Linked DNA regions of Synechococcus elongatus PCC 11801. Each later gene encodes a partner of the first gene's protein in a complex. Links are inferred from orthologs where the notes say so. Each region holds a gene or a part of one and is shown in the gene's direction. Other genes may lie near its edges. The genes, in order: DOP62_RS13340, DOP62_RS00260 and nuoH.

What was found.
Region 2: the proteins of DOP62_RS13340 (region 1) and DOP62_RS00260 are in contact, whole or in part, in a cryo-EM structure (PDB 6KHJ), measured with the Thermosynechococcus vestitus proteins. The link is inferred for Synechococcus elongatus PCC 11801 from one-to-one orthologs. Residues at the interface, in WP_011056552.1 of Thermosynechococcus vestitus: Leu46, Met47, Tyr48, Thr50, Ala51, Cys52, Phe54, Ile55, Glu56, Ala58, Ala59, Ile61, Gly62, Ser63, Arg64, Phe65, Asn76, Pro78, Thr89, Thr91, Lys93, Met94, Ala97, Leu101, Met123, Phe124, Ser126, Asp127, Ser128, Tyr129; in WP_011057128.1 of Thermosynechococcus vestitus: Pro17, His18, His19, Pro20, Ser21, Met22, Val25, Arg27, Met29, Thr31, Ile38, Asp39, Cys40, Glu41, Pro42, Val43, Ile44, Gly45, Tyr46, Leu47, His48, Arg49, Gly50, Met51, Lys53, Ile54, Asn57, Arg58, Pro65, Tyr66.
Region 3: the proteins of DOP62_RS13340 (region 1) and nuoH are in contact, whole or in part, in a crystal structure (PDB 6Y11), measured with the Thermus thermophilus proteins. The link is inferred for Synechococcus elongatus PCC 11801 from one-to-one orthologs. Residues at the interface, in WP_096411117.1 of Thermus thermophilus: Arg16, Glu17, Gly18, Leu24, Leu27, Val28, Trp30, Gly31, Arg32, Asn34, Ser35, Trp37, Thr54, Asp55, Ala56, Asp59, Ala61, Arg62, Phe63, Gly64, Glu66, Val67, Phe68, Arg69, Ala70, Ser71, Arg73, Gln74, Ala75, Asp76; in WP_096411122.1 of Thermus thermophilus: Arg36, Val44, Arg45, Met46, Gly47, Pro48, Asn49, Arg50, Val51, Leu57, Gln58, Ala61, Asp62, Ile64, Lys65, Ile67, Phe68, Lys69, Glu70, Ile72, Val74, Glu223, Ala224, Glu225, His233, Thr234, Glu235, Tyr236, Ser237, Trp241.

What each region holds. Positions count from the first base shown.
Region 1 is NZ_CP030139.2:2,663,211-2,673,653, forward strand. What follows is about bases 3,763-6,691. They hold DOP62_RS13340 (NADH dehydrogenase subunit K), read left to right. Parts: upstream 3,763-4,837; coding sequence 4,838-5,545; downstream 5,546-6,691. Other genes in these bases: DOP62_RS13325 (photosynthesis system II assembly factor Ycf48), read right to left, coding at 3,763-3,824; DOP62_RS13330 (rubredoxin), read right to left, coding at 3,857-4,273; ndhC (NADH-quinone oxidoreductase subunit A), read left to right, coding at 4,485-4,847; DOP62_RS13345 (NAD(P)H-quinone oxidoreductase subunit J), read left to right, coding at 5,538-6,056; DOP62_RS13350 (hypothetical protein), read right to left, coding at 6,206-6,607. Outside these bases: DOP62_RS13295 (CobW family GTP-binding protein), read left to right, coding at 1-583; hemB (porphobilinogen synthase), read left to right, coding at 762-1,730; DOP62_RS13305 (photosystem II reaction center protein J), read right to left, coding at 1,975-2,094; DOP62_RS13310 (photosystem II reaction center protein L), read right to left, coding at 2,175-2,297; psbF (cytochrome b559 subunit beta), read right to left, coding at 2,310-2,444; psbE (cytochrome b559 subunit alpha), read right to left, coding at 2,468-2,719; more of DOP62_RS13325, read right to left, coding at 2,784-3,762; more of DOP62_RS13355, read right to left, coding at 6,692-7,189; DOP62_RS13360 (dipeptide ABC transporter ATP-binding protein), read right to left, coding at 7,286-8,902; heterocyst frequency control protein PatD, read right to left, coding at 8,899-9,201; DOP62_RS13370 (cytochrome b), read right to left, coding at 9,245-9,871; DOP62_RS13375 (HAD family hydrolase), read right to left, coding at 10,035-10,443. UniProt on the Escherichia coli protein: NDH-1 shuttles electrons from NADH, via FMN and iron-sulfur (Fe-S) centers, to quinones in the respiratory chain. The immediate electron acceptor for the enzyme in this species is ubiquinone.
Region 2 is NZ_CP030139.2:41,638-52,049, reverse strand. What follows is about bases 152-3,049. They hold DOP62_RS00260 (NAD(P)H-quinone oxidoreductase subunit H), read left to right. Parts: upstream 152-957; coding sequence 958-2,142; downstream 2,143-3,049. Other genes in these bases: tpiA (triose-phosphate isomerase), read right to left, coding at 2,926-3,049; DOP62_RS00255 (acyl-CoA thioesterase), read left to right, coding at 2,288-2,689; DOP62_RS00265 (type I glyceraldehyde-3-phosphate dehydrogenase), read left to right, coding at 152-498. Outside these bases: more of DOP62_RS00265, read left to right, coding at 1-151; more of tpiA, read right to left, coding at 3,050-3,654; DOP62_RS00245 (NAD(P)/FAD-dependent oxidoreductase), read right to left, coding at 3,731-5,350; DOP62_RS00240 (THUMP domain-containing class I SAM-dependent RNA methyltransferase), read right to left, coding at 5,415-6,539; DOP62_RS00235 (cation:proton antiporter), read left to right, coding at 6,715-8,319; DOP62_RS00230 (potassium channel family protein), read right to left, coding at 8,282-8,995; DOP62_RS00225 (mercuric reductase), read right to left, coding at 9,190-10,412.
Region 3 is NZ_CP030139.2:1,098,650-1,102,308, forward strand. Bases 566-3,404 are described here. They hold nuoH (NADH-quinone oxidoreductase subunit NuoH), read left to right. Parts: upstream 566-1,345; coding sequence 1,346-2,464; downstream 2,465-3,404. Other genes in these bases: gmd (GDP-mannose 4,6-dehydratase), read left to right, coding at 566-1,108; ndhI (NAD(P)H-quinone oxidoreductase subunit I), read left to right, coding at 2,507-3,115; DOP62_RS05275 (NADH-quinone oxidoreductase subunit J), read left to right, coding at 3,119-3,404. Also shown: more of gmd, read left to right, coding at 17-565; more of DOP62_RS05275, read left to right, coding at 3,405-3,659. UniProt on the Escherichia coli protein: NDH-1 shuttles electrons from NADH, via FMN and iron-sulfur (Fe-S) centers, to quinones in the respiratory chain. The immediate electron acceptor for the enzyme in this species is believed to be ubiquinone.

The sequences.
Region 1 (10,443 bases):
TGATGCAATACTGACTTTGGTTGATAGCAGTAGCTTCGATGTTACTCATTACAGGAGCCAAGCCGCACTTAATCAGATTCAGTATGCTGACCAAATCTTACTAACAAAAACTGATTTAATTGATGCGAAAAAATGTAAAAAAGTTGAAGATGCAATTCGATCTATCAAAGATCGAATAAGAATTCATGATTGTAGTTTTGGAGATATTCCACTCTCACTAATTCTGGATCTTGAATTAACCCCTAAACGCGAGTCACATGAGATTCAAGAACTCAAGATCCTTGCAAGTCAGCAATTGTTTGCAGATAATTTTATGGTCTTCCCGTTTCAAAGTCAGAGACCTTTTAATCTGAAAAAATTTGAATATTTCCTCAATTTCGACCTGCCAGAGTCTATCTGTCGGGCAAAAGGCTTACTTTACTTTCAAGATCAGCCAGAAACTTATATCTTCCAACTCAGTGGCCAACGATTTTCAGTTGATCGATTTCCTTCAAAACGTTTGCTGGGGAATCAGCTTGTTTTAATAGGACGACAATTTAACTCTCTAGAACTCATCCAAAAACTGAATAACTGTCTTGCGTAAATAGTCGAAATATCGCTCTTTCAGAGAGTGTAGCGCAGTCTCTTGTTATTATTAAATTGATAATCATTTTCATTCTAAAATGGGATCTCCATCTAATCCGGTCTCTGCATCTCTAGTGTCATTCGGTAGCGACAGTAGTGCTGCGCCTGCCACCCGTGTATCTTCTCTTCCCGTTGGCATTTCCCGTCCACGTCGCTTGCGCAAGACAGCAAATGTGCGCCGCATGGTTCAGGAGACTATCCTGCGAATTGAGGATTTAATCTACCCACTTTTCCTGATGGACGGACAAGGGCAAAAGGAGGAAGTTCCTTCTATGCCGGGCTGTTTTCGCTACTCCCTTGATCTCTTAATCAGTGAAGTCAAGCAGGCGGGCGAATTAGGAATTCCAGCTGTTGCTCTTTTCCCTGTAATTCCTGAATCTCAAAAAGATAATTTTGGGACGGAGAGTTATAACCCTGATGGTTTGGTCCCACGAGCAGTGAGAGCAATTAAGCAGGCTATTCCTGAAATGGTTGTAATTACTGATGTTGCGCTCGATCCCTACAGTAGTGAGGGACATGACGGCATTGTTCAAAATCATAAAATTCTCAATGACGAAACTGTTGCTGTGCTTGTTAAGCAGGCTTTAGTTCAGGCTGAAGCAGGTGCAGATTTCGTTGCTCCTTCTGACATGATGGATGGCCGTGTGGCTGCAATTCGTCAAGCACTAGATTCCGCAGGTTGGATTCACGTTGGAATTCTCGCTTATTCTGCGAAATATGCTTCTGCTTACTACGGTCCTTTTCGAGATGCACTCGATTCAGCACCCAAGTTTGGTGATAAGAAAACCTATCAAATGGATGCTGCTAACGCTCGAGAAGCGATGAAAGAAGTGGAGCTGGATGTCTTAGAAGGAGCTGATATCGTGATGGTCAAGCCTGCACTCTCTTATTTGGATATTATTCACCAAATCAAGCAAGCGACCAACTTACCGATCGCTGCCTACAATGTCAGTGGTGAGTACGCAATGATCAAAGCTGCAGCCCAACAGGGCTGGATTAATGAAAAGACTGTGGTGCTAGAGACTCTGACCAGTATGAAACGAGCTGGTGCAGATTTAATCTTGACATACTTTGCTAAGGATGTGGCCTTAATGCTACGAGGATAGAACCACCTGAAGCATACCGCTGTCTAAACTCGATACTCGTGGAACTCACCTGGTTACTAGATTGTGGCGATCGCGGCTTTGAAGTAGCCATTTCAATCTGATACTTTCATCTTCACAGCGCCTATCAAGAGCTAGCAATATTAGTGGCTTTGTCCATATCAAGTTTTGTACTGAACTAGAAGTCCTAAATCGCCAAAATAAAAAGCCCGAGCTAGCTCGGGCTTTCGACAATTGTTGTCTAGGTTTAGAGCGACGAGCCTAGACCGGCATAAGCGCCATAGAAAAAGAGACCTACAACGACGAGCACCCCAGTGCCTGCCACCGTTGCAACGATCCAGAGGGGAATACGTCCACCACCAGCCACAGTTTTAATCTCCTCGAGTCAGTAACAAGAGCGATCGGCTGAGCCTAGGCTTGGGCGATCGCAAACGATGCCAGTGCTAGCTAGTTAAAGAAGTAGCTGGAGAAAAGAATCCCCAGGACAAAAACAAGCAGCAAACCCAAGAACAGTGAAGTCCGGTTTAGTTCAACCGGCTGCTTGTTGGGGTTAGTCGAGCGCGTAGGCATGACAGCAAGTCCTTAGCGTTGAATGAATTGCATGGCCGCAATTGCGCCCAAGAAGAACACACTGGGAACGCCCAGGGCGTGCACAGACAGCCAACGCACCGTGAAAATCGGATAGGTGATTGGCTGGTTGGAGTTGTTACTGGTCATGATTCAGGCCAACCTAAAAAGAACTATTTAGCCGAGAAACGTTCCACTTGCTGTTTCGCACTGTAGCGATCAGACACGATCGGCACTTCCGTCCGATCTTGGGTGAAATACTCGTTCGGGCGCGGCGTACCGAAGGCATCATAGGCAAGGCCAGTGCTGACAAACAGCCATCCAGCGATAAACAGCGCTGGAATCGTGATGCTGTGAATCACCCAGTAGCGGATGCTGGTAATGATGTCGGTAAACGGACGCTCGCCGGTAGATCCGCCTGCCATAGACGTGCTCCTCAGAGGATTTCGGACAACCCTTATCTTATCGGAGCACGCCCAAATTTATGCCCTAGGCTGCAGCCTCTGGTGCATATCGCAGTAGCAACCCGCGCTGACCAAGGACAAAACCTTGATTCGGGGCAAAAAACTTGATGGTGTAGAGGTTGCTAGGCAGTTTGGCGATCGCGCGATCGCGTTGCCAGTGTTCCCCTCCGTCCTCGCTAACCAACAGGGTGCCACTGCCCCCAGATAGCCAAATTTCTTGCTTGGAACGGTAGGCCAAATCAAGGAAGCCCCAGCCGGCATTACGTTCTGGCTCGACCGCGGGCCCCCAAGCATCACCCTCTTCTAGCATCTCTTCCCAGTTGCTGATTTGGCTGGTCTTCGAGAACTGAAGGCGACCGCCGCGGGCAATCAGCCAAGTACGGTTGTCAGGCCCAAAGCCCATCAATTGTAGGCGGCGAGATGAGGTGCGTTGGTGTGGAGTCCAAGCTGCATCGCCCGGTTTCCAAGTCGAGTAAAAATTGCCCCGAGCTGAGACTGCGAGATAGCGTCCATCGCGACTCCGACTGATCGATCGAGCAACACCGGCGGCATCTGCGACCTGTGCTTGCCAGCTCTTGCCGCCGTCACGACTGCGGTAAATGGCGGCAACATCGGTGGCTAGTTCTGCTTCACCTTTGCCCAATGCAGTGATTAGCAGGGGAGAACCTGGCAATTTCTCACTGAGGGGAATGCGCGACCAGTTTTTGCCACCATCGGTGGTGTGCAGCATTAACGAGGGCTGGCCCACGACCCACCCTTCATCGCCTTTAAAGCTGATTGAGTTCAGACGATAGACTTCACCCAAATCGAGGGCGCGTTCGCTCCAACTTTGTCCGCCATCCTGCGTTTCATAGAGGGCAAGATCGGTGCCCACCAGCCAACCGTGCTGTTTGTTGTTGGTGAAAGCGATGTCCAGGATGGTTTTTTCAGTGCCGAGGTCGATCACTTGCCAGGGGCTAGTTGTGGCCTCTGCTGCCCAAGCAGGAGTTGGGAGCCAAAGTAGCAGCGGCAGCAGCAAAAAGCTGAGCAACCAGCCGATACGCGATCGAGACAGGAGCGATGACATGGTGCGAAGACTCGAAGAGATGATTAAACGATTTAGTTCAGACCGTACAGACTGAGGAAGAAGAGAACGGCAAGACCAAGCGCACCGAAGATGAGCAGGTTTTTCTGGCCTGGAGTCAGGGTATTGACGCCAAGGCCATAGCCCAAGTTCTCACTGAAACCAGAGGGCACACCCTTGGGACCGATGTTGCGGAACTGACTCCGAGGGCTACCACAAATTGGACAACGCCAGTTGGCAGGCACGTCTTCAAATACAGTCCCTGCAGCGATTTGACGGCGAGGCTCTCCTTCACTGGGCTCGTAGATATAGCCACAGGACCGACACTCGTGGCGGTCGAGCAGGATGAGTGGCTTCGTCTCCGACGTTTCGGTAGCTGCCTCGGGGGTGCCCTCTTCTACCGGATCAGGCGCAGTGTTGGCCGGCGGGGTAGAAGCTTCAGGTGTATCCATAGGATCTTGGCAAGCGATCGCGCAGAACTAAAGGCGATCATAAGCCAATCGCCGGAAGCCCCTTAGCCGTGATCGAGGAAGAACATTGGCGATCGCAATCCTTGCAGGCATGAGCCGAGGGACAGCGATCGCTACAGTAGAGTAGGCATTTCTGCGGAGCCGATTTACGGCAATGGCAGAATAGAACAGCGACTGCAGCCTGGAGTTTGGCGTGTTTGTCCTCAGCGGCTACGAATATTTGCTTGGCTTTCTGCTCATTAGCTCACTGGTTCCCATCCTCTCGCTGACCGCTTCGCGCTTGTTGCGACCAGGTCGCCGAGGACCGGAGCGACGGACGACCTACGAGTCGGGGATGGAGCCAATTGGAGGGGCTTGGATCCAATTCAACGTGCGCTACTACATGTTTGCGCTCGTCTTTGTGATCTTCGATGTAGAAACCGTCTTCCTCTATCCCTGGGCCGTCGCCTTTAATCGGCTGGGGTTACTGGCATTTGTCGAGGCGTTGATCTTCATCACGATCCTCGTTGTTGGTCTAGCCTATGCATGGCGCAAAGGAGCCTTGGAATGGTCCTGACAAACCCTGCCGAGATTCGCAATCCGGCTGCCCCTCCCGAAGTCACTCAAGGTCTGTCAGAAAACGTTATTCTGACGACGCTGGATGACCTGTACAACTGGGCGCGTCTGTCGAGCCTGTGGCCGCTGATGTATGGGACGGCTTGCTGTTTCATTGAGTTTGCGGCGCTGATTGGCTCCCGCTTCGACTTCGATCGCTTTGGCTTGGTCCCCCGTTGTAGCCCCCGTCAGGCAGACCTGCTGATCACCGCTGGCACCGTGACCATGAAAATGGCACCGGCGCTGGTACGGCTCTACGAGCAAATGCCTGAACCCAAATACGTGATCGCCATGGGTGCCTGCACGATCACGGGCGGTATGTTTAGCGCCGACTCCACCACTACGGTGCGCGGTGTCGACAAGCTGCTGCCCGTCGATGTCTACATCCCCGGTTGCCCGCCCCGCCCTGAGGCGATTATTGATGCGATCGTGAAGCTCCGGAAGAAGGTTGCCAACGACTCAATTCAAGAGCGCGGCAAACTGCTGCAGACCCATCGCTACTACAGCACCACCCATCAGATGAAGCCGACTGCGCCATTGCTGACTGGGGAATATTGGCGGACAGCGGCTCGCCAAGCCGGTCCGTTGCCAGCTGCGGCTGGCGCTGCAGTTGCCCCGCAACTGCCGGTGACTGAGAAGGAGGGTCGCGATCGTGGCTGAAGAGTTGACGCCAACGCCAGAAACAGCGGTTGTTGAAGCTGGCCCGGTCTCTCGTTGGTTGAGTGAAAACGGCTTTGATAACACGGCCTTGGAGCGTGATCACCTCGGGGTTGAGATCGTCCAAGTCGATCGCGCGGTGTTACTACCGATCGCAGCTGCCCTGTTTGCCTATGGGTTTAACTACCTTCAGTGCCAAGGCGGCTATGATCAGGGTCCCGGTCAGGACTTGGTCAGCTTTTATCACCTGACGAAAGTCAGTGATAACGCCAGCCAACCGCAGGAAGTACGGGTGAAAGTCTTCTTGCCCCGTAATGATCCGAAAGTTCCGTCGGTCTATTGGATCTGGAAAGGGGCTGACTGGCAAGAACGCGAAACCTACGACATGTACGGCATTGAGTTTGAGGGACACCCCAATCTCAAGCGGATTTTGATGCCCGAGGACTGGGTGGGTTGGCCCTTGCGCAAAGACTATATCTCGCCCGATTTCTACGAGCTGCAAGACGCTTACTAGGCTCTTAGCTGCATCGCTAGCTCCCCCAGCTCTTCTCCACTGTGGAGAGGAGCTTTTTCGTTTTTCTGGAGCCTTCTATTTCAGAGAGAAGATGAAGTGAGCAGCATTTTCCTTGCAGCAAAATTCGTGGAGCTGGTGCTCACTCATCGTCACTCTGGCTGCTGTCGAGCGAGTTGAGGTGTAATCTCAAAGCGAGCTGAGGATGGAAGAGGATGGCTTGTCAGGGTTGCAGCGAGTGCAGGCTGAATTGCTAGCCAGTAGCGCCAGCCTTGGTAGAGATCTTTCCAGCTCGGTGTTTTGGTGAAGTGAACGCCCTGCATTTTCAGCCACTGTCGGCAAGCACGATGGTTGGCAAACTGTTGCTTGAAGGTCGACAAATCAGTTGGTGCTGCTTCGGGTAGTGCAGCAACTGGTTGAGTAGTGGCAGTCTGTTCTTCCAGCTTTTGAACGGCCAGCGTTGCTGCGGTGTAGATGGTCGCTGCATTCTGGCGATCGGCGAGTTGCACCGACTCAAGTTGTCCCAGCAGTCGCTGGAGTTTTGCTTTACCCATGCCTAGATCCTAGCGATCGAGAAGCGCCCGACCGTTTTCTGCAGGACCTTCGTACATTTGTGGACGATCGCGCCGATCTTGTTCTGTGTCTGCGAGCGTGGGTTGCGCTGGGTCAGGTTGCCGCCAAAACCTCACAATTGAGGCAATCTTGCGTAAGAACTGGATGAAACGACTGGGATTCGCCATCAATCCCAAAGGAGTCTTGAGCATTTCCTCAAAATCTTGAATCTCATCGAAAGCACTCGATAACTCATCAAGATGTTGGGAGACTGTGGCGAATTCTGCCTGAAGCTCGGTAATGACTTGCTGCTTGCTGGCTTCGAGCTGAATCTTATCAACTTCTAGCTTCTGAATCAGAGAACGAAGGCGCTGCACATCTGATTGCAGCTGCATTGCTTTGTTCTTGTATTCCTGATTACGTCGGTTGAGTTGGCCACGGCTACGGTTAGAGAAGACGAGGCAGTCGCGAAGCTCTGCGTAGATTGCTTCAGCCTTCACCTGCTCCATGCCGGCGATCGAGCGAGGGAAGTCAGAGGCTGGACGAAAGCGAGCGGATGAATTGGTTGCTTGCGCTGATGTCATTGCAATAAGCCTCGCATTACCAAGATGAAAAAGCCCACTAATCGAGGGTTGGCAGAGATATTACCAGCGTTGATCACCGAAGTTGTGATTTTCAGTTCAAATTGCGACTGGAAGCTCTGGTAGCGATGCTAAGAGCGATCGCGTGTAGGGATGTTCGGGCCCGCTTAAAACCTGGGCTGCAGGGCCGATTTCAACGATTTTCCCGCGTTGTAAAACAGCAACCCGATCGCAAAACTCCCGCGCAACCCGCAAATCGTGAGTGACGAATAGGTAGGTGAGGTTGAGCTGCTCCTTGAGATCCTGCATCAATGCCAGCACTTGGGCCTGCACCGTGGCATCCAACATACTGACCGGCTCATCGCAAAGGACGAGTTTCGGGCGAGTAATCAAGGCACGGGCGATCGCAACTCGCTGCTGCTGTCCTCCTGAGAGTTGATGGGGATAGCGATCGACCCAATTGGCAGCGGGCGTCAGACCCACTTGTTCCAGAATTGCCAGCACTTGTTGCTGAGCTGCGGCACCTTTGGCAAGACCTTGAATTTTGAGGGGGTCGGCGATCGCTTCACCAATGCGGAGGCGGGGATTGAGACAAGCTGCCGGATCTTGAAAGATCAGTTGAATCTCGCGCCGTAGCGATCGCAAGCGGCGATCAGGCAGTTGCGTCAAATCCTGTTCTTGGAACAGGACTTTGCCCTGACTGGGTCGGAGTAACTGCAGAATCGTGCGTAGGAGTGTACTTTTGCCACAGCCCGATTCGCCAATCAGTCCCAAAGTTTCGCCGGGCCAAACTTCCAGACTCAGACCATCGACTGCCCGCACAATCTCACCGCCGCCGCGCCAGCTCTGTAGCCAAGATTGAGCAACACGAAAGTGTTGAGTGACGTTCTCTAGTTGCAATAGCGGTGCTGTGGCAGGAACGGTCGATGGCGCAGCCGCGATCGCAGTTCTGGCTGATTGCAACAGCGTTTGCGTGTAGGGATGTTGGGGCCGAGTCAGGACAGCAGTTGTCTCGCCTGTTTCGACTAACGCCCCCTTGTAGAGCACTGCAATGCGATCGCAGTAGGCAGCCACCATCGGCAAATCATGGGAGATCAGCAGCAGGCTGGTGTTTTCTTCGCTGCACAGGCGCGTCAGCTCCCGCAAAATTTCCGCCGCCACCGTCACATCCAAACTGGTGGTTGGCTCATCAGCAATCACAAGGCGTGGCTGCAGAAGCAGTGCCAGCGCGATCGCCAAGCGTTGCCGCATCCCGCCACTAAATTGATGCGGATATTGGGACCAACGATTAGCAGGGATCCGCACTCGTTCCAGCCAGCTCAAAGCCTGCTGTTTGGCCTGACGACGACTGAGTTGGGGGCGATGAACCTGCAGCGTTTCCAGCAAGTGATTGCCGATCGTCTGCAGTGGATCGAGGCGGGTCATCGGGTCTTGGAAGACGAGTCCGACCTGCCCACCGCGAAACTGTTGGAGCGATCGCCCTTGGAATTGGCGAATCGACTGTCCAGAAAGGCGAATGTCTCCTTGCTGAAGACTGCCCGGCGGCAACAACCGTAAAATCGCGCGCCCTAGGGTACTCTTGCCGCAACCTGACTCACCCACGAGCCCGAGACGCTCTCCGGCAGAGAGCTCCAGCGACAGCTGTTGCACAGCGGGATGATCAGCTCCCGGATAGGTGACAGAGAGCTGATCAATAGCTAAGAGAGGTGCAGTCATGCAGCGATCGCGGTAAGCACCGCCTCACAGTAGCGGATGAGGGTCTGTTGCCGCTGCTGTAGGGCTGCCACTCGCACTTGCTGGCTCTGCGGATCGCGGCTGCGCTGCCAAAAGCTGAGATCGAGCTGTAATAGCCGCAGATGCTTTTCAATTTCGAGGCGATAGGTCAGATAGCGATCGCTGTCTGTCTGAGCTAAGGCGATCGCGATCGCTTGTCCCTGCTGCTGAATCGCGATCCAGTCAGCCTCCGGCGCAGTTAACGCCGTTTGCCATGTGACCAATTGCGATCGCAGATCCATCCTCATTCCTCTTGATGAAAACTGCTTATCTTAAACGATCACGCTAGCGATCACTCTCAGCCTTGCTCACCCGATTAGCAGTGCTTTGCATCAATGTTTGTGACCAGTTTTTCCACCGGCGTACGATCGCACGAACCACTTTCCACTGATCAATTATATGAACAACAACAAACATCAAGAAGCTATAAGCTAACCAAAAGTGTAAGCTGCGTCCCACTTCGACCATGGCAGCATTCTGGGGAAATATATCGGGGATAATAATGCCAAAGAATTTGACATTATTGGATCTGAAGGAATTAGATAGAAGAATTCCTGTCACAGGAACGACAATCATAAATCCATAGAGACTGCTATGCAGCAGAAGTCTGCGCCACCAATGAGCAGAGGTTTGGGGAAATTGACGCGAGTATTTTCGCCACCAAACCCGCAGCAACAGCAGCACTCGGCCTAGCAGTAAACCAATTGTCAAAATCCCGATCGACTTGTGGAAATCATAGAGGCTAGACCGGAAGGAAACCTCGCGTGGTAGTTGAGCCATAATGCTTCCACCCACGAACAACACGAGGTAAGCCCAGGCCATCCACCAATGCAAAGACATCAGATTACGGAAAGCATTATTAACTCGTCGCTTCGGTAGCACGGTTGGTGGGGCTTGCGTAGCATTAGTCATGGCTTCTCAATGTGGACGACATTAATTCGCCGCAATCGTAACGACTGTCAATGGAAGCGGGAGTTCTCAGCCAAACAGAGAGACTGAGGCCCTAGTAGTCTTATTCCTGTCAATGCGACTGAATTTGAAGCAGGCCCTGCCAGCATTCCTGACCCGATCGCCATCAGACTGACAGCGGGAGTTTCCCAAAAATTGTCTGGTAGCGATCGCGGTCTTGCAGCTCCGCCAAACTGTCGAGGCAATGATGAACACCCGTCGGTAGGCGATCGCGATCGACAGGATCGGGCACAGCGACCACGGTCATCCCAGCTTCCAGTGCAGCCCGAACACCGCTGATCGAATCTTCAAAGACTAGACAATCTTCTGGTTTAACTCCCAACCGCTGGGCAGCCAACCAAAAAATGTCGGGCGCAGGCTTAGGACGCTCGAGCTGTGGATCATCACCACAAACCACGAGATCAATTAGTTGTACCCAAGGCTGATGCTGCTGGGTTTTGATTGTAAAAGCGGGCTGGGTAGAACTCGTGGCGATTGCTTGGGGACAAGCTTGCTGATGCAGCGATCGCACTAAT
Region 2 (10,412 bases), 2.6 Mb from region 1 along the record:
AAAGGCACGATGACCACCACCCACAGCTACACGTTGGACCAACGCATCTTGGATGCCAGCCACCGCGATCTGCGTCGGGCACGGGCTGCTGCAGTCAACATCGTCCCGACCACAACGGGCGCTGCCAAAGCCGTTGCCTTGGTCATTCCTGAACTGAAAGGCAAACTGAACGGCATTGCGCTGCGTGTCCCCACCCCGAACGTCTCCGTGGTTGACCTCGTGGTTCAAGTGGAGAAGCGGACAATCACCGAGCAGGTCAATGAAGTCTTGCAAAAAGCTGCACAAACCACGATGAAGGGCATCATCAAATACTCTGATCTACCCTTGGTGTCTTCCGACTTTCGCGGCACGGACGAATCTTCGATCGTGGATGCCAGCTTGACCCTCGTGCTCGATGGCGACATGGTCAAAGTGATTGCTTGGTACGACAACGAGTGGGGCTACAGCCAACGGGTTGTGGACTTGGCGGAACTTGCCGCACGCAAGTGGGTAGCTTAAGGGTTGTCTGATCCCTCTTAAGGTTTAAGTGTCGGTAGCCTCCTGATGTCAGGGGGCTTTTTGTTTCTTCGTTCAGCAGCATTTACTGATTGAATGCCTCCAGTGCTAAGGCGGCATTTGAGATTCTTTTCGCCTGTCAAACGAAGGCTGAAAACATGATTCTGCTTTTGATCCCTTGGATTCGTTGGCAGAGCGAGGCCGGGACTCTTCAACTGCTATTTCTATCTGGGTCAGGAGTGAAGTTGCTTAGGTTCACCCCTAGTTCAGTCTGTTGACGATCGCAGTCTTCCTTGACCTCCCAGCCTGAACACAGATACAGTCGCCGTGCGATCGCGCCAAAATGACAGCGCTCAATGCTCTGTCTCCCGCGATCTCAATCTAGGAATTCGGCCACAGAACTTGGATTGGCCGAGAGAGATGTCAAAATTTACAGAAGTGATGATTAGGAGCGATCGCCGCATGGCTTTGCTGGAGACCCGCACCGAGCCAATGGTGCTCAACATGGGCCCGCATCACCCGTCAATGCACGGGGTTTTGCGCTTGATTGTCACCCTCGACGGCGAAAACGTCATCGACTGTGAACCCGTGATCGGCTATCTTCATCGCGGCATGGAGAAAATTGCCGAGAATCGCTCCAATGTAATGTTCGTGCCCTACGTCAGCCGCTGGGATTACGCGGCGGGCATGTTCAACGAAGCGATCACCGTCAACGCTCCTGAGAAGCTTGCCAATATCCCGGTGCCTAAGCGGGCCAGCTACATCCGGGTGATCATGCTGGAGTTGAACCGGATTGCGAACCACCTGCTCTGGCTTGGCCCTTTCTTGGCAGATGTGGGCGCTCAAACACCCTTCTTCTACATCTTCCGCGAGCGGGAGCTAATCTACGATCTTTGGGAAGCGGCGACAGGGCAACGCCTGATCAATAACAACTATTTCCGCATTGGCGGTGTTGCAGCCGATCTGCCCTACGGCTGGCTCGAGAAGTGTATCGACTTCTGCGACTACTTCGAAGCCAAGGTCGATGAGTACGAACGGCTGATTACCGATAACCCGATCTTCCGGCGCCGTGTCGAAGGGATTGGCTTGATCACCCGTGAAGAAGCCCTCAACTGGAGCCTCTCAGGGCCGATGCTGCGGGGGTCTGGCGTTAAGTGGGATCTGCGCCGCGTCGATCATTACGAGTGCTACGACGACTTTGATTGGGACGTAATCACGGCGGAGGAAGGTGATTGCTTTGCCCGCTATCGCGTTCGCGTCCAAGAGATGCGCGAATCGCTGAAGATCATTCGTCAGGCCTGCGCTAGCATTCCGGGCGGCCCCTACGAAAATCTCGAAGCGCGGCGGATAGCGGAAGGTAAAAAGTCGGAGTGGTACGGCCCCGACTACCAGTACATCAGCAAGAAAGTAGCTCCCACCTTCAAGATTCCGGCGGGTGAACACTATGTCCGTCTGGAAAGTGGCAAAGGGGAACTAGGCGTCTTCATCCAAGGTGCGGACGATATCTGCCCCTGGCGCTTCAAAATCCGTGCTCCTGACTTCAATAACCTGCAGATTCTGCCCCAGCTGCTGCAAGGGGTGAAGGTCGCCGACATCATGGCGATTCTGGGCAGCATCGACGTGATCATGGGTTCCGTCGACCGCTAGCCATACATCAGCTTGAGAAGCTATCAATTTCCAGCTATCTGATCAGAGTCAGCTGCGAAGTAGATAGCTTTTTAAGTGGTAGGGGCTGAAGGACAGGGATGCGGCCCAAGCGGCGAGACTGGAACGAGCTGAAAAGGCTGGAGTCATGGCTGACTATCAGTTTCAACGAGTAGTTCGCTTTGCAGATACGGATGCGGCAGGAGTTGTCTACTTTGCGCAACTTCTGTCAATCTGTCATGAAGCCTACGAAGCCGCGATCGCAGATCTCGGGTTTGACGTTCGATCCTTCTTCAGCGATCGCGGGACGTTGATCCTGCCGATTGTGCATGCGGGGATCGACTACCGTCGACCAGTTCACTGCGGCGATCGCCTGACGATTGATCTGCAGGCCACAGCCTTGAGCAGCGATCGCTTTCAAATTGACTATCAGGTTAGTTGCGAGGGGCAAGCTGTTGCGCAGGCACAGACGGTTCACCGCTGCTTAACCAGCCAAACTCGCAAGCGATCGCCGTTACCCGATCGCTTACAGACTTGGCTGCAGTCCTAGACACGGCGCTGTGTAATCAATCCCAGTAATTACCTTGAGCCAAAGCAGTTGAACTGTTCTGTTCATGATGGTCAGGTACGAATTAATCAGAGTCGATGACTAGCGCCATCGACTCGTTTTTGACGAACAAACAGCTCTGTCACACTGGTTCTAACAGACAGCGACTTTGAGCTCGTCAATTTTTTGCTGACACCGGCATCGACATCGACTGACTGAGATGACAGACTGCTCTACCGTTAGGCCTGATAGTTAACAATCCGAGCAAAGCTCTCAGCATCTAGACTAGCTCCACCCACAAGCGCTCCATCAATTTCAGGCTGTGCCATGATTTCGTCGATGTTTTCGGGTTTGACGGAACCACCGTACTGAATCGGCACATCGGCATCCTTGAGTTGGCTACGGATCAAACCAATGACGCGATTCGCTTCCTCAGCAGCACAGGTATCTCCCGTGCCGATCGCCCAGATCGGTTCATAAGCAATGACCAAGTTCGATTGATCAACACCAACCAAACCCTGTTCGAGCTGGCGGCTAATTACGGCTTCTGTTTCGCCTGCATCACGCTGTTGCTTCGATTCACCCACACAAAGAATGGCGAGCAGACCATAGGACTGTGCCGCCAGCAAGCGTTGGTTCACAGTTTCATCCGTTTCACCAAAGTACTGGCGTCGTTCACTGTGGCCAATCACCACATAGCGAACGCCAATCTCGGTCAGCATCGCCCCAGAAATTTCTCCTGTGAAGGCCCCTTCCTTAGCCCAGTGGACATTTTGAGCCCCGACGCGCACGCGACTGCCATGGAGCGTTTTACTGAGGCTTGGCAGCGTCGTGAACGGTGCGCAGAGGACAACCTTGCGAGCTTCGGGTGTCTCGCTGAGCTGCGGTAGAAACGCTTGCAAGAACTCCAGGGCTTCGGCCTGGGTTTTGTACATTTTCCAGTTCCCGGCAATGATGATCCGACGCACGGCTGACTGTTCGCTCCTTGCAAGACCGTTCACCAGTTTATGATGTCGCCGGACTTCTCCCAAATTGAGGCCAGCGTCAGGCCGGCTGAGGTTGCGATCGCAACATGTTAAGCGCTACTGCTTCAGCGACTTTAATCCCATCAATGCCGGCTGAGAGAATACCACCGGCATAGCCTGCACCCTCGCCAGCGGGAAAGAGGCCAGTGGTATTGATGCTTTGGAAATCCTCACCGCGCTTAATCCGCACGGGAGACGAGGTGCGCGTTTCCACCCCCGTCAACATGGCATCGGGTAGGGCAAAGCCTTGGATCTGTCGATTGAAGGCGGGTAGGGCTTCACGAATGGCTGCGATCGCATAGTCAGGCAGACTCTGGCTGAGATCGGTGAGATGCACCCCAGGTGCATAGGAGGGGCGCACGCTTCCTAATTGCTGGGAAGGACGACCGGCTAGAAAATCCCCGACGAGCTGACCTGGGGCTTCGTAGGTGCCACCGCCGAGTTCAAAGGCTTTGGCTTCGAGGCGACGCTGTAGATCAATGCCCGCGAGGGGATGGCCAGGATAATCCTCTGGTGTGATGCCGACAACGATGCCACTGTTGGCATTACGTTCGTTACGGGAGTACTGGCTCATACCGTTGGTGACTACCCGCCCCGGCTCGGAAGTCGCTGCAACGACCAGTCCACCCGGACACATGCAGAAGCTATAAACCGTTCGCCCATTTTGGCAATGGTGCACCAATTTATAGTCGGCAGCACCTAGGGATTTATGGCCTGCAAAAGGTCCGAAACGAGCGCGATCGATGAGCGGTTGCGGATGTTCAATTCGAAAGCCAATTGAGAAGGGTTTAGCCTCGATGTAAACACCCTGATCAAACAGCATCTGGAAGGTGTCTCGAGCGCTATGACCGATCGCTAAGACAACATGGCGGGCTGGGATATAGTCGCCATTCGTTAGCCGCACCCCTTTCACTTGCCGGTCTTCAATGTGGATTGATTCAACTCGACTTTGAAAGTGAATTTCACCACCCAGTGCTTCGATACGAGCCCGCATTTGCTGAACCACGCCCACAAGTTTGAAGGTGCCAATGTGGGGTTTATTAACGTAGAGGATTTCGGGATTAGCTCCGGAGTTGACCAGTTCTGTTAAGACCTTACGGCCATAGTGCTGCGGGTCACGAACTTGGCTGTAGAGCTTGCCATCTGAGAAAGTCCCAGCACCGCCCTCGCCAAATTGGGCATTGGATTCCGGGTTAAACTCGCCCCGTTTTTTCCAAAAGGCAAAGGTATCGGTAGTGCGATCGCGGACGGTTTTACCCCGCTCAAACAAAATGGGTCGGAAGCCCATCTGAGCCAAGGTCAAGGCAGCAAACATGCCGCAGGGACCTGCACCAATCACCACGGGTCGCTCCATCAACCCTTCCGGTGCTTGAGCAACTACCCGATAGGACATATTGGGCGTGGGATTGACGTGAGGATCTTTTTGGAAGCGCTGGAGGAGCTGAGCCTCATTCTTGACTTCAAGATCGAAGATATAAACCCAAACGATCGCATCTTTTTTACGGGCATCATAGCTGCGCTTGAAAATCTCATAGCGAATCAAATCACCCGCCTGAATTTTCAGTTTTTGCAGAATTGCAGTGACGATCGCCTCAGGGGGATGATCGAGCGGCAATTTGATTTCGGAGAGGCGCAGCATAGGAGCGTTCAGCTAACAAAAATGAAAGTGCGATCGCCAACGATGAGCCGGAGCATCCGAGCGGTTAATACAGCTCGTACTTCATCAATTGGCAAAGCAATCCCCCATTATAAACAGGCGTTCGCTGAGCCGATTTCAGCCCGATCGCCCGTGCTAGCTCTTTGTTGCCACTGAGGACAAAGGCCGTCCAGCCCTTGAACTGTTGCTTGAGTACATCGCCCAACTGTTTGTAGAACGCTCCCAGATCGCTATCGCTCCCTAAGCGTTCGCCGTAGGGCGGGTTACAAATCACCACGCCACTATCAGCAGGAGCAACAACTTCCGAGAGATCGAGTTGGGAAAAGTAAACCTGCTCAGCCAATCCGGAATTTTCAGCATTGGCGATCGCCTGATCCACCACTTCCAGCTCGCGATCGCTGCCCCAAATGGGAGCCGGTAGAGCCTTGCGACGACTGGCTTGAGCTTGCTGACGTAAGTCATCGAACAACTGCGCATCGAAATCGCACCAGCTTTCAAAGCCAAAGCGATCGCGAAACAGACCCGGGGCCACTTGCAGCGCCATCAACCCCGCTTCTAAGGGCAGCGTGCCAGAGCCACAGAGCGGGTCATAGAGCATCTGAGACGGATCCCAGCCCGAGATTTGTAAGAGAGCAGCGGCCAGCGACTCTTTCAGGGGGGCCAAACCAACCGCCGGACGATAGCCGCGCCGGTGCAAGCTGCTACCCGAGCTATCCAAGCTGAGACTGCAACGTTCTTGGGCAAGGTGAACCCGCACCAGCAGATCCGGTCGTTCCGTGTCGATGGGCGATCGCTCACCGAACTGATCCCACTGCTGATCGACGATCGCGTTTTTGACCTGCAGGGCGGTGAAGTGGCTGTGGTTGAGGCGATCGGTTTTGCCGGTGGCACTGACTGCAAAACTGCGATCGGGCGTCAAAAAGTAAGACCAATCAATGTCGCGAATGCCTTCGTAGAGATCGGTGGCATCCCAGCAGGGAAATTGATCGATCTCCCAAAGAATCCGAAACGGAATCCGCGCCCACAAATTGACCTTGTAGAGCAGGGCGCGATCGCCTTGGAAAGCAACACCACAGAACTGGGGTTCGACCGCTGCCGCGCCGAGCTGCTCCAACTCTTGCGCTGCGATCGCCTCGAGACCACGACCAACGGTGGCAAAGTACTGATTCATGACGGGAAGGAAACCATGGAGGACTGCTGTCCTGAACCGTCACGAAAGAGGACAGTCTTTGATCCTAGCAAGGCGCTTTGGTGGCGACCGCAGTCCGGCATTGAATGCGATCGCGAGCCCTAGCCTTCATCCAGTTTTGCCGCACACTAGAGGGCGATTGCCACCTGCTCCAACTGTGCTGACTCTCTTACTGGCCAACCTGCCACCCAATTCCAGCAGTGCCATTTCAGAGCCGAGTGCAAACTTGGCAACCACGCTGACGATCTGTTTGCTTGGGGCCACAATTGTTGCCCTGATCTCCCGGCGCTGTCGCATTCCCTATGTCACGGGCTTGGTTCTAGCGGGGCTGGCGATCACCGATGTCCTACCCCAAAAACTGGGCATCGACTCTGGTCTCATCCTGAATTTGTTTCTGCCAATTCTGGTCTTTCAAGCCGCGATCAATACAGATATCAGCCGTCTCAGGAGTTCTTGGCCCCCCATTAGCGTATTGGCTGGACCCGGCATTCTCATTGCCACGGCGGTGACGGCCACTATCCTCAAATTTGGCTTAGGGCTGAACTGGATTGCGGCGCTGCTCGTGGGCAGCATTTTGGCGATTACCGACACAGTTTCGGTGATTGCGGTTTTCCGAGAGGTCACAGTTCCCTCACGGCTAGCAACCATCGTTGAGGGTGAAAGCCTCTTCAATGACGGGGTTGCGCTGGTCATTTTTGGTTTGGTTGTGGAGCTGCAAGCAGGTGAACAAGTCACGGTTCTTGGTGCTGTTCAGTCCTTTTTTGTCGTGATTTTGGGAGGCGGACTGCTGGGGTTAGCCACGGGCTACCTCGCCTCAGGACTGTTTCGGGCTTTGGCCGATGACTCGCTCAGTGGCGTTCTCCTGACTGTGGCGGTGGCTTTTGGCACCTTTCAACTAGGCGAAGCGCTTGATGTTTCCGGTGTTGTGGCGGTGGTCGTTGCAGGCTTGACGGTGGGTGCCTTAGCACTCGATCGCGCCCAGTCACCCTCGAGTCGACTCACACTCCTGAACTTCTGGGAATACGCAGCCTTCTGCGTCAACACCTTCATTTTTTTGTTTATCGGGGTGGAGGTTGACCCGAAATCGCTCCTGCAAACCCTGCCAGCAGTGCTGCTAGCGATCGTGGCCTACCAGCTCGCCCGCCTAGTCACGGTCTACCCTTTGATGGCGCTGGTCAATCGCTTCGATCGCCCCGTTCCTGTGCGCTGGCAACATGTGCTGTTCTTGGGCAATATCAAAGGCTCACTCTCGATGGTCTTAGCCCTTAGCTTGCCCGCAACCCTCAGCGGTCGCAGCGAGCTGGTCAATCTTGTCTTTGGGGTCGTGTTGCTGTCTTTAGTGGGACAAGGGCTGAGTTTGCCTTGGCTGGTAAAACGACTGAAAGTGGCAACCCGTTCCACGCGATCGCAGGAAGCTGAACAACTCCAAGCCCAACTGATCGCTGGCAAGGCGGTGCAGGCTGAACTCTCCAGTCTTTACGATGCTGGTGTCTTGCCCAAGGCCATCCACGAGGAACTGCGAGCTCGCTATCAACTGGCGATCGCCGGAGCGGAGCAATCGCTGCGCGGACTCTACAACCGGCGGTCGACCGATCTCCGCAGCAGTGCTGCACCCCCATCCTCAATGTTGCAGCGCCGACTGCTCTTAGTCGAGAAGAATGCGCTGCTGGAATCCGTGCGCAAGGGCATCCTGACGGACGAATCGATCAGCGATCGCCTACAGGTTATTGATGCAGCACTCCTGCAGGCTGAAGTGGACTGAACAGACTGGGCATCAAAAAATTCACCAGCGCTTGCACCAATCCAGGCTTAGTCGCGAGCAAAACAGTCGCATCCGCTTCCAGCACGGTGTTGCCACTGGGAATCACCAGATCAGCTTGGGGATGGGGCTGGTAGCCAATGATCAAAGAAGAACTCGGAAAGTCGATATCTTGGGCGATCGCAGCCACACTGCGGCCAATCACTGGCGATTGACGATCCAGCGTCAGTTTAAAGACTTCAATTTGCCCCTGTTCAAAATGCAGCATCGACTCAACCTGCGGGCATTTGATCGCATTGACCATCGTCGATACCACCAGATCAACCGTGCTGATGATGTGATGGGCACCCGCAAGGCGCATCGGCTCAATAAAGTCCCGTTGACTGATCCGGCTGATAATTCGCGACACACCGTAGTGACGAGCCAAAGTCACGAGCGCCAAATTTAGGGCATCTTGACGGAGAACCGCCGCAACCGCATCGGCTCGACAGATCCCAGCCTCCACCAACACATCCGTACTGACAGCGCTCCCCTCAAAAGCCATCGCTCCCAGGCGATCGCGTACCATCCGGCAGACCTGCGGATTGTCATCAATCACCGCAACAGTATGCCCTTGATCCAGCAGTTGCCGAGCTAGCTGCTGTCCGATTAAACCAGCACCACCAATCAATACATACATAAGCACTTTTAGGAAGTCGCCTGAATTTTAGCAATCACCGAACAAGGCGCGATGGTCTACCAGCCTTTGCTTATAGCGGCATTGATCCAGAAACTTCTTAATCGAATCACTTGAGAAGTTAAGAAATGGATTTAGAGATGAGCAATCGCCTTCGCCAATTCTTAATTGACCGACAACTATGTACTTAGAGTGACTTAGGAAAACCATTGTAGAAAGTGAAGTAGTCGTTTGGTCATTGGCGTGAGGAGGGTTCGTCGGTAAGTGTCTGCTGCTTTTTTGATACTTTCTGCTTGAGTTGGATAGGGATGAATCACGCCACTCAAAGCACTCAGACCTAAGCCATGAGCGATCGCAGTCGAGATCTCAGAAATAATTTCACCGGCATGGGGAGCGACAATCGTTGCGCCAAGAATCCTGTCTGAATTAGGTTGGTGATGGATTTTGATGAATCCTTCAGTCTCTCCATCCACGATCGCGCGATCGACTTGGCTGAATGGGATCGTAATTGTTGCGATCGCGATGCCCTGTTGCTGGGCAGAACGCACCGAAAGACCAACATGAGCCACTTCTGGATCCGTAAAAGTTACTCGCGGAACAATTAAGTTACTCACTTTTGATCGCCCTAGGCCCAAGGGTGAAAAGAGCGCATTCTTCAGAACAATTCGAGCTGCAGCATCAGCAGCATGGGTAAACTTCCAATCTAAACAGATATCTCCCGCTGCATAAATCTTAGGATTACTCGTTTGCAGATAGTCATTGACAAAGACACCATGATTCACTTCATAATCAACACCTGCCGCTTCAAGATTGAGACCTTGAACATTGGGCGATCGCCCTGTTCCTACTAAAATTTCATCAACTTGAATGAATGAGTCTTGACCATCTTGACGGTAGTAGATTATTTTCTCTTGTCCATCTTTTTCAGCGCGATCAATCTGAGCAGCAAGAATCAGTCGAACCTCTTCTGTAGTCAATTGCTGCTGAATAACCACAGCAACTTCCGGATCTTCTTTTTTTAAGAGTTGTGGTCCTCGATGGAAGAGTGTTACCTGACTGCCCAAACGCTGAAAAGCTTGCGCTAATTCACAACCGATTGGCCCACCACCGATCACTGCTAAACGCCGAGGACAATCAGTCAAGGAAAAGACTGTTTCGTTAGTCAAGAAGCCAACAGACTGCAGCCCACTAATCGCTGGGTGCTTTGCGTGTGCCCCTGTGGCAATTACCGCTTTACGAAAGCTCAGAGCTGAATCACCAACTTGAACTGTTTGGCAATCGCTAAACTGAGCCTGACCGAAGAAGACATCAACGCCAAGATCTTTGAAGCGCTCGGCTGAGTCATGAATACTCATTGCTGCTCTGACTTGCCGGACTCGCTCCATTACAGCAGCAAAGTCAATTGCGATCGCATCTTCAG
Region 3 (3,659 bases), 1.6 Mb from region 1 along the record:
ACCCTATTGCTCTGCCATGACTCGAAAACGTGCCCTCATCACTGGTGTCACTGGTCAGGATGGGGCCTATCTAGCAGAGCTTCTCCTCAAAAAAGGCTATGAGGTTCATGGCATCAAACGCCGAGCCTCGCTATTCAACACCGATCGCATTGATCACCTTTACGAAGATCCCCACGTTGATGATCGGCGCTTCATTCTCCACTACGGTGATCTGACTGATTCCACCAATCTGATCCGGATTGTCCAGCAGGTTCAACCCCACGAAATCTATAACCTTGGGGCCCAGAGCCATGTTCAGGTGTCCTTTGACAGTCCTGAATACACGGCTAATGCTGATGGCCTCGGTACTCTGCGGATTCTTGAAGCCATTCGGATCCTCGGACTGGAGCAGCAGACCCGTTTCTATCAGGCTTCAACGTCAGAGCTTTACGGCAAAGTTCAAGAGATTCCTCAAACTGAGACAACGCCGTTCTATCCCCGTAGTCCCTACGCGGTTGCCAAGCTCTACGCCTACTGGATTACCGTTAACTATCGCGAAGCCTATGGGCTCTATGCCTGCAATGGGATTCTCTTCAATCACGAGTCGCCGCTGCGCGGGGAAACGTTTGTTACTCGCAAAATCACTCGTGCCCTCGCCCGCATCAAACTGGGGCTACAGGACTGCCTCTACCTTGGCAATCTAGACGCTAAGCGAGACTGGGGGCATGCCCGCGACTATGTCGAAATGCAGTGGTTGATGCTGCAGCAAGAGCAACCTGATGACTATGTAATCGCCACCGGTGTCCAGTATTCTGTGCGCCAGTTTGTAGAAACCGCAGCGGCAGAAGTCGGACTCGCGATCGCGTGGGAAGGCAGTGGGGTCGAGGAAAAGGGCATCAATCCAGCTACGGGTCAGGCGATCGTGGCGATCGATCCCCGTTACTTCCGGCCCACTGAAGTGGAGACACTGCTCGGTGATCCCTCTAAGGCGAAGCAGCAGTTGGGTTGGGAACCTCGCATCAGTTTTGAGCAGCTTGTGCGCGAGATGATGCAGGAGGATCTGCAGCTTGCAGAACGTGATGCCCTAATCAAAAAAGCGGGCTACAAGGCCTTCGACTACTTCGAGTGAAGCCCGATCGCGGGAGAACTCGAAGGGCGATCGCACTGAGCTCGCTCGAATGAACAGTTTTTTGAATCCTCTGGATAGCAACTTCCAATCTTGAAAATCCGCAAAAGTGCTCAGTTTGGCGGGGTGGGCGATCGGCCTGCAGATATACTGAGCAACAGTCACAAAAGCCTGTTTGATCTTGCGACAGCAGCGATTAACAGCGATGCGTGACCCATGATCAGCAGCAGTGGAGTAGCCATGGACAGAGGGATCGACCTCCAAGGCACATTCATTCAATCTCTGGAAGCCTTGGGGCTCTCTCCGGGCCTTGCCAAGCTTCTTTGGATGCCCTTGCCCATGTTGCTGATGATCATCGCGGCAACAGTCGGGGTGCTTGTCACCGTTTGGCTAGAGCGTAAAATCTCTGCTGCGGTGCAGCAACGGATTGGCCCTGAGTATGCCGGCCCGCTAGGGGTTCTGCAATCAGCGGCGGATGGTCTGAAATTGATCTTGAAGGAAGACATCATTCCAGCCAAAGCCGATGCCTTCCTGTTCACGATTGGTCCAGCGCTGGTTGTTATCCCTGTCTTCTTGTCTTACCTGATCGTCCCCTTTGGGCAAGAACTGATCATTACGAACGTCGGAGCTGGCGTTTTTCTCTGGATTGCGCTCTCCAGTATTCAGCCGATTGGCTTGTTGATGTCGGGCTATGCCTCGAACAATAAGTACTCGCTCTTGGGTGGCTTGCGGGCGGCAGCGCAGTCGATTAGCTACGAGATTCCGCTAGCTCTCGCAGTGCTGGCGGTAGTGATGATGTCCAATTCGCTGAGCACGATCGATATCGTCGATCAGCAGTCGGGCTACGGCATTTTGGGATGGAACATCTGGCGGCAACCGGTGGGTTTCATCATCTTCTGGATCGCAGCGCTGGCAGAGTGTGAGCGCTTGCCCTTTGACTTGCCAGAAGCCGAAGAAGAGTTGGTCGCTGGCTATCAAACCGAATATGCCGGCATGAAGTTCGCCCTCTTCTACGTTGGTTCCTACGTCAACCTGATTCTCTCGGCCCTGCTGGTTTCCATTCTCTATTTGGGCGGATGGGAGTTCCCGATTCCCCTCGATCGCCTTGCAGGCTGGATTGGTGTGGATCCTGCAAATCCGATTCTGCAGATCACGACAGCGGCGCTGGGGATTACGATGACTGTCCTCAAGGCTTATCTGCTGGTGTTCACGGCGATTCTGCTGCGCTGGACGGTTCCACGGGTGCGGATTGACCAACTCCTCGATCTGGGCTGGAAGTTCCTACTCCCGATCTCGCTGGTGAATCTGCTAGTGACTGCAGCGTTGAAACTAACCTTCCCTGTCGCCTTTGGTGGTTAGTGCGTCTTGGTCTTCTCTTGAGGTTTCTGAAGGAACACGATCATGCTGAAATTTCTGAAGCAAGTCGGAGACTACGCCAAGGAAAGTCTCCAGGCGGCCAAGGCGATCGGCCAGGGTTTGGGGGTCACCTTTGACCACATGCAGCGGCGTCCGGTGACGGTGCAGTATCCCTACGAAAAGCTGATTCCGTCGGAGCGCTATCGCGGCCGGATTCACTACGAATTCGATAAGTGCATTGCCTGCGAAGTCTGTGTACGGGTCTGCCCGATTAACCTGCCGGTAGTGGACTGGGTCTACAACAAAGAGACGAAGAAGAAAGACCTCAAGAACTACAGCATCGACTTTGGGGCTTGCATCTTCTGTGGCAACTGCGTCGAGTACTGCCCAACCAACTGCCTATCGATGACCGAGGAGTATGAACTAGCGACCTACGATCGCCATGAGCTGAACTACGACAACGTTGCCTTGGGTCGTCTGCCCTACAAAGTGACGGATGATCCGATGGTGACGCCCTTCCGCGAATTCGCTTACCTGCCGAAAGGTGAGTACGACCCCCACGTGGTGGCGGACGATCGTCCACGGGCGGGTCAGCGTCCCGAAGAACTCGTCGATCAGTACAAGCAGGCTGCTGCCGCTACCGAGGAGAACTAAACCGTGACTCTTGCCGAAGGCGTTCAACTAGTTACATTCATCATCCTGACGGCTGGGGTGGTTTTGGCGGCCTTGGGGGTCGTTCTTGCCAGCAATATTGTCTACTCAGCCTTTTTACTGGGCGGTGTCTTCATCAGTATTGCGGGTCTCTATCTGCTGCTGAATGCCAGCTTTGTAGCCTTTGCCCAAGTGCTGATCTACGTCGGTGCCGTCAACGTCTTGATCCTGTTTGCGATCATGTTGGTCAACAAACGGGAAGACTTCCGACCGCTGAAATTTAACTGGCTGCGCAAAGGGCTAACGGTTCTGGTTTGTGGTGGTCTGTTTGCGCTGCTCAGTCTGACCGTGCTTTCAACGCCTTGGGCCGTGACGCCGACACCAGGTGCTAGTGGTGATGAGGCGATTTACCTGATCGGTGAACACTTCTTCAGCGACTATCTGCTGCCCTTTGAACTGGCTTCGGTATTGCTGTTGATGGCAATGATTGGGGCAATCGTTCTGGCTCGTCGTGATTTTGAGCCTGAAGATGTGATGACTGGTGCGA